Regions from separate parts of the Mesobacillus sp. S13 genome, predicted to be linked through region 1. Evidence: riboswitches for the same ligand, from Rfam matches in the RefSeq annotation. Region 1 holds a riboswitch; the other holds the start of a gene.
What was found. A riboswitch is a leader RNA that binds a small molecule or an ion and turns the genes downstream of it on or off. The one in region 1 is predicted to bind cyclic di-GMP.
Positions count from the first base shown of each region.

Region 2: it holds a riboswitch for cyclic di-GMP, as region 1 does, so the genes downstream of both, LGO15_RS11235 (amidase) here and LGO15_RS20430 (LPXTG cell wall anchor domain-containing protein) in region 1, are expected to answer to the same signal.

Region 1 covers NZ_CP084622.1:3,983,390-3,987,446, forward strand. The annotation lists gene LGO15_RS20425 (class D sortase) at 1-299, opposite strand, end outside; gene LGO15_RS20430 (LPXTG cell wall anchor domain-containing protein) at 364-2,187, opposite strand; cyclic di-GMP riboswitch class I at 2,332-2,422, opposite strand; gene LGO15_RS20435 (iron-containing alcohol dehydrogenase) at 2,677-3,840, opposite strand; gene LGO15_RS20440 (DUF378 domain-containing protein) at 4,045-4,057, shown strand, end outside.
Region 2 covers NZ_CP084622.1:2,184,544-2,188,600, reverse strand. The annotation lists gene LGO15_RS11235 (amidase) at 415-1,308, opposite strand; cyclic di-GMP riboswitch class I at 1,350-1,447, opposite strand; gene LGO15_RS11230 (hypothetical protein) at 1,748-2,032, opposite strand; gene LGO15_RS11225 (hypothetical protein) at 2,150-2,656, opposite strand; gene cspC (cold shock protein CspC) at 3,585-3,785, shown strand.

The sequences.
Region 1 (4,057 bases):
TCCTTTGATGAGTCATTTGTGATGGATAAATCATTAACCGCCTGGTGATCCCCTTTTTCTTCGGCTTGAACTGCAGTATTCTCCTCTTTCACTTCAAAAACTTCATTAAGTTCATCCAGGCTTTCTTTAGCTGCCTCTTCGTTCATAGCGACAGTAGCTGCTTCTGTTTCAAATGTACTTGCTTCCCACTCGCTAATCAATTTCTCCTGCTGATAGTCAGTATATAAATTTGATAGGGATGGATATAAAAACAGCACCCCTCCAGATAATATAAGAATTAAAGACAGGACTTTTTTCATTTTGATCACTCCAATTTTCATATTAAGTCAAAATAAAGAGGGGAATCTCTTCCCCCCTCATCCTTTAGTTCCTGATTGGCTTTCTCATTCTTAATCCTGTACCGGCAGCCATTAGAAGGAAGCCTAAAATATAGAACATCATTTTGCTGCTTTCACCTGTTTTTGGAAGTACGCTTCCGTTCCAGTCTTGCGTAACGTCCCCTCCGGAATTGTTATCATTATTGCCAGTTTTCCCAGTTCCATCATCCTCGTCAACATCGGTTTCATCTTCAACGTCTGCTTCATTATCAATACCGAGGACTGCTTCATCAATTTCTAAGTGGATAACCTGATCTTCTAATTCAAAAGAAAGCATGCTTAGCGCTATAAATTTAGTCGTTCCATCTTCAAACTCAATCTCTATTCCCTGAATATCTGTAACATCCAGACCATTGGCCAAAATTAGTTTCCAGAGGTTGTTAATCTTGATGAGTTCAAGCTTCTCGCCGCCATTCATTAACAATGTCAAGTTTACAACTGTTTCAATATCCAGATTAAAAGTGATATACATTTCTTTGACTATTTCGATAACATCCGGTGATTCTCCATCTTGATCGGAATCTTCATCGTCATCTCCCGTTCCATCCCCTGGTTCTTCTGTGTTATCATCTTCAGGTAATGCGCAGTCCTCTATCCAATAATTAATGGATCCCTCCGCTTCTACTCCTACTCTAATGTCTTCGACGTCATAGAATCTTTCAGCACCTGATTCAAATACAAGCTTAAATTCCGTGATATCATCCTTTGCAAATTCCCCATCATCTTTAAGCTTATATAGCGGGGAGTTACCTGGATTGGACATTTCTTTCCATTCACCATTTAATTTAACAAACACACTCTCAACTGGAGCAACGCAGTTTTTTAGATGAAGATGGATTTCCGTGCTTTTGTTGCCATTCTCTTCACCCTGATCATCACTGTTGCCATCACCTGGTTCCTCCGTTCCATCGCCAGGGTTTTCTGTCCCATCTCCTGGGTCCTCTTCACCGTCACCCGGATTCTCCGTACCATCGCCAGGTTCTTCAGAATTGTCATCTTCTATAGAGCAGCCTTCAAGCCAATAGTTAATGGTTCCTTCCGCTTCTTTTCCTTCCCTAACCTCATCCATGGAATATTCTTGTTTAGTTCCTGACTCAAAAGTTAGCCTGAAAGCAGTAATATCATTCTTTACAAACTCACCACCATCTTTCAGTTTATACAGTGGCGAGTTACCCGGGTTGGACATCTCTTTCCAACTTCCCTTTAACATGACCTCTACTTTTACCACATCTTCTGTGCAGTTTTTCAAATGCAGATGTATCTCTGTACTTTTATTGGCATTTAATTTAGTACCTTTTTCAGAATCCTTTTCTTCCTTGTTTGAATCACCATTTTCTTCTTGTGTAGATTCATCGTTTTCGTCTTGAGTTGACTCAGCGTCTTCTTCTTGGGATGGATCATTGTTTTCTTCTTGAGTCGACTCATCATTTTCTTCTTGAGTTGACTCATCGGATTCTTCTTGTGTTGATTCATCGTTTTCGTCTTGAGTTGACTCAGCGTCTTCTTCTTGGGATGGATCATTGTTTTCTTCTTGAGTTGACTCATCATTTTCTTCTTGAGTTGACTCATCGTTTTCGTCTTGAGCTGACTCATCGGATTCTTCTTGTGTTGATTCATCATTTTCTACTTCATTTGACTGATCGTTTTGTTGTTGAGTTGATTCTTTGGCTTCGATTTCAACTTTTGTGTTTCCTTCATTATCCGACGCCGCATCTCCATTCTCATTTGCTAGTGCCGGTATTGTCAGTGAAAATAACATTAGGAATGCAATCGAGACTGCTGATAATTTTTTCATAAAAGTCTTTTTCATATTCTCGTCCCCTTTTCTAGTGTTATTAAAAATTTGCGCAATAAAAGACTGAATATTCAGATATTAATTGCGGCACTTAGCCTCCTTCCCGATAAAATTCACCATTATAATTAGACAAAAAAAGCCGCCGGGAATTTACTTTTCCATGGCGGCTGGACGATCATAGCTGCACTTTTGCAACCTTAGACTCCTGGCTTTGCGTCCCAGCTTTTCAGCAGGTTTGCTATTAGCATGAGTGTTGTTTTTTACTTATGTAAAATATTCCTCGGCTTCCTTGTCTTACATTCTAAGACTTACCACAGTTACCCAGCGACTTAAACATATAGTCCTATTAAATTAATTGGTAAATTTTTCTCAAGTTTCATTAATTCACCTTGAATAGGGATATATTCAGTATTTCACCCTTCTTCCAAAAGAGCTTTCTCTAAGATTTTTGACCTAAAGAAAAGACTAAGGACCCAGGGTTATACCCCTGGGTCCTTCAGTAATTTACAACGACAGACGATAAATTTCCATTACATCGTCTTTATTCAATTTTGCAAAGTTGCCGAATTCCCCATTGACCATTGCTTTGTCAGCCATTATTTCAAGCTTGCTGTCATCAATGTCATAGTCAGCAAGGCGTGACGGTGCGCCAATGCTGTTCCAGAATTCACGCAGCTTTTCAATTCCTTCTAATCCTGCTTCTTCGTCGGTCTTGCCTTCTGGATTCACGCCGAAGACCCTGACAGCCATCTTCTTGAAACGTTCTGGTTTTATCTTAAGGTTATGCTTCATCCAGTTCGGGAACAGAATCGCCAGACCGCCTCCGTGAGGGATATCATAAACGGCTGATACGGCGTGTTCGATATTATGCGTCGCCCAATCTCCTCGGTATCCCATATTGAGGATTCCATTCAATGCCATTGTTCCTGAATAAAGGATCGTTGCGCGGTATTCATAGTTTTCCAAATCTGCAAGCAGCTTTGGAGCTGTTTCCATCACTGTTAAAAGCAAGGATTCACACATGCGGTCCTGGAACTCAGTGTTTTCGGTCAAGTGGAAATAGTGTTCAAATACATGTGACATCATGTCCACAATTCCATAAATCGTCTGATCCTTCGGAACGGTGAAAGTGTTCACGGGATCAAGGATGGAGAATTTCGGGAATGTGACCGGGCTTCCCCAGCCATACTTTTCATTCGTTTCCCAGTTGGTGATAACAGAACCTGCATTCATTTCAGAGCCAGTGGCTGCCAAAGTTAGTACTGTGCCAAAAGGAAGAGCTTCTGCTGCAAAAGCCTTCTTTGTGACAAGGTCCCAAGCATCTCCATCATATTTTGCACCTGCAGCGATTGCTTTTGTGCAGTCAATGACACTGCCGCCGCCTACTGCCAGCAAAAATTCGATTCCCTCATCTTTGCAAATTTTCACGCCTTTATGCACAGTCGACAGACGAGGGTTTGGTTCCACACCTGGAAGTTCGTGTACTTCTGCCCCAACCTCTTTTAGGGTGTCCATGACAGAATCATAAAGACCATTGCGTTTGATGCTGCCACCGCCATAAACGAGCAGGACTTTTTTACCGTATTGAGGAACTTCGTTTTTCAATTCCTCGAGCTGGCCTTTGCCAAATATCAGTTTCGTTGGATTGTAAAAAGTAAAGTTATCCATTTAAATCACCTTCCTCTAGGGATAATTATGTTCTTTTTCTAAAAGCATTGCAAAAAATACACTTCTTAATGTGCTCCAATATGCTGCGAAATGTTACAAACTTTTTCTTGAGGGTAGGTAATAAATAGAGGACAAATGAATAATTCATTTCGTGCTGAAACAATCTATAAAAGAACAAATTTAATCTTAAGGGAGGAAACATCCATGAGCGGTATTC
Region 2 (4,057 bases), 1.8 Mb from region 1:
TTTTATTGTTTCAATCACAGTCGTAATTACTAAAGAAAATAGGATTTTTGAATGAAATTAGTTAAAAAATTACCGATAAAAAAAGAATGGAAGCCCATTCTTCTCTGTTATTCGCTTATTTCCAGCTGGATTTTCGGCATTTTGTGCATATCTCTGGCTGTTACATGTGCAATGACATTGTAGTTGCTAGATTCGTCAAACATTTTTCAATGATTTTCGTTTTGAAGTAATTCTTCTTCAAAAATAGTCCCTTATTTACATATTTATCTTAGTAAATCGATTGACGTAACTGTAGGGGCACAAGAAATTCTGCAGTTAATACTCAAAATCAGGTGAAAAACCCGCTAATTACCTTTATAAGGTATTTAGCGGGTTTTTCTAAAGGTGATTTTTTTTATCCCTTTGCCAATGTTCTTAGGGAGCCATTATCATCCAACTGTGTAAATGATGAATGGCAAAAGTCACATCCGGTTGTGGATACGCACTCTTCACTAAAGAAAGCTGACTATACATATGAGCAGCACCTTCTTCATAAAAACTAACAAGATTGGCTTCTTCTGATTTGCCAGTTTCTACTCCAATCACAATGGGTTTGCCAAGAGAGGAAGCATATTGTACTTCATTTCTCACTAGCTCAATAATTCCGTTTCCTCCTGCAGCCTGATCGCGGTATGCCATTATAGTCGTAAAGCTTGTTGTCTTAATCGCCCAATTAGCTAAATTACCTTTCCCGTAAGTATTGCTGTAGGCAATTTCATCAAACCAGAAAGGAATATCGATTCCAAATGTAAGTCCAAGTTGTTCTGAAGTAATAGCAGCATGATTGATAATATTTTGATATGCAAGTACAGTATTCTTGAATTTAGAGTTCCAGCCACTATATAGGTATGGCTCTATATCTAAATGAATACCAGTAAATCTTTGTGTCTGTGAGGCTGATTTTTGGTAGTTCCCCACCCAATTAAAGAATTCCTTAGAATAAGCAGAACCTTTAGAGGAAACCCATTGTGGTGAGCCATCTAAAGCGTGTATTTCTATGCCTTTTTCAGTTGCTTTTTGAATAAATGTTTTATAAGTATTGAAAGGGATGTCTTTATTAACTTGAAGGTAAATTTGCTTAACTTGATTGTTTCCTGCGAATGAAAGGATCTCGTTTCCTTGCGTAGCAATCGTTGAAGTATTCCAAAGCCATGTTGCCGTTGGAACTCCTGCGTTAGCATGAGCTTTAATGGGTTGAGAAAGGGTTTGAAGAGGACCAAAACCCATAAGTAAGACAAGACTTAATAAGAGGTATTTATTGATATTCATATTCTCCGCTCCTTATAATGGCCAAGACACCATTTTGGGAGTCTGGCAACCTGGCAACCATATGCAAAGGAAATATCTCTTTACACTAAGGCCCATGGCTTTGCGTCCTTGCCTTTCAACAAGTTTGCCTTTATCAGTTTTTTATTTAATTTGAGTATATCCTGTCCTAAAAACAATTGGAATCAATTTTTTTGAACTATTTCCAAAAAACAAAGTACAATACTTAGTCTTGTTCACATTATTGGGTAGGATAAAAATAACATGCATTGGATTGCTTTTTCACGTTGGCACTTCACAAGAGAACCCGTTACTGCATGTTGGCGTAGTACTTTTTTATAGTATCATACAACTTCAATGCGCATACCTTGTTATTGAATATACGCACCTTTTGTTATTCATAAAGGCCTGCACATTATATAAATGAAAGGACAAAAAGTCATTATTTCCTGCGTATTCTTTCTAAAAATATAGGTGCTATATTTAGTAAGATCGAAACAATCGTCAAAAACCATAATGCCCTTGCCATACCAGGTACTACATCCGCCAAAGCCGCCCAATCTTCTACTTTTACCCACCGAGATACATAACTGTAATCTGCACAAAGTGTTAATGCTGTAAATGATAATCCCATCGCCATCGCAAGCTTGTAATCCTTCCCTGCTGAATACATATAAAGATTTATAAACGTTGCTACTATTGCAATGACCCCAAATATTACCCACATAACTATACCTCCGTATATTTTTAGCCGTTTGTTGAATAAGGCATTCAACAAATTGTTCCTCAATCCTTCTTGCATGATCGAACCCTTAATTAAAATATAAACTTTACAAATAAACATCTATTCAAGTGGTTTAAGTAGATCCTCTATTAATTTGTTTGATATGTTTAAAGCTTCTTTTCTATTTGTTGCAGGTCCAGATATTAATAGCCCGCCTTTAGGGTCCCATTCATATGTGGCATTATCACTTACAGACTCAAGCAGTTCGTAAACGATAATAGTTAGCTCACTTAAATCCTTATTTATATAAAAAAAGCCGTAGGGGGAATCCCCGATTAATAAAGAGCCGCCGTTTTCAATAAAAACCACTTCTACTTCCTTCTTATCAATGATAATATTTTTTGGCAACTCTCCTTTTATATCTATGGTTCCTTTAAAACGATCTTGGTTAAAAATTTTTCTATACAATTTACCTTTAATAGTAATTGTAACTTCTTCATTTAATTGATTGCTTTTATTTCCAACTCCGTAAACGATTCCTTCAAATGCTTGATTGATTTCTTTGGGTAAGGAATACCAAACCCAAAAGCTAACTATACCTATAAGAAATATGAAACCTAATAACAACTTCTTTCGATTTATTGGAATACAGCCCCCTAATTACAATAATCCATGTATCAAATAAATCACTGAACCTAATGGTGGAATGAGTTGCAAATCCATCTCCTCATTTCCAGTTACAATATGTATCGATTTATGATTATTTTTATTTTCATTGATATTTTTTCTTCCTAAAGATTAAGTCTATAATGAAAGCGGTAATCAATGATATAGCTGAAAGTAAGATAAAATCGTACTAACTACAGCGGCTAATAACCATCCATTCCCCAACCATATATATGCCCAGCCAAATATACCAATGATTCCGAAGGATAAAGCTATGTAATACTTCAGCCTGCTTTTATCTGGAAAGTATAAGTTTATAGCATAATAAATTAATGAAATAATGAAGGTAAAGGCGATGATTAGGAAAGCATCCATGGAAAGACTCCTTACGTAGCAGCTGTTTTATACTTTAGGTTCTTTTAAATCTATATTTATATAAATTCTGAAGGGCCATTAACCACACCCCTAACGATTCACCCAGTATGCTATAACTATTCGCTACCTTCGGATTGATTCCCTTTGATTTCTTTAATAAAAACCACGTTTTCCCCAACCAGTTTGTTCTATATGATGAAAACATCTGAGGCAAACATAAAATCTTCACAATGGGCTGCGCGGGGATCTATCCACTTGATGTTACAAAGCTTAGGATTAAGGACTTACATAATAACTTCTTTGTTCTTACAGCAACCTTCATAGTCAGCGGGAATAGACTCTTTCCAAGTTATGGCCGGGATGATTTGCTATATTTTTCGATCCCTGTTATGATGAATTAGAATTATTTTTGTTCGGTGTAAAGGATAGTATAAGTATTAACTTTTCGTCTTGATGATCACTTTGGGCAAGGATAGTAATACGTTGTGCGATAACGCACTAGGAGGCAACAAAAATGGAACAAGGTACAGTTAAATGGTTTAATGCAGAAAAAGGCTTCGGATTCATCGAGCGCGAAGGTGGAGACGACGTATTCGTACACTTCTCAGCTATCCAAAGTGAAGGTTTCAAATCTTTAGACGAAGGTCAAAAAGTTACATTTGACGTTGAGCAAGGTGCTCGTGGAGCTCAAGCTGCTAACGTTCAAAAAGCTTAATCTTAAATCGTTTCTACAAACAGGCTCTTTCTAGGGCCTGTTTTTATTTTTCCAAATATAATTCCAATAAAAAACCCCGCTCAAGATCTGAGCAGGGAGATGGAACCGGTAATGTAAAAAGATTTAAAGATAAAAGGTTTGTTTATAGTATAACATACTGGTTTGAGGATAGGCTGATTTTATAAAATTTATTTGCTGCGTAATAGCTACTAATACTGTTTCATTAGAAATAACATGAACAGATGGCCAAAGGAAGGATCTCTGTGTACCTT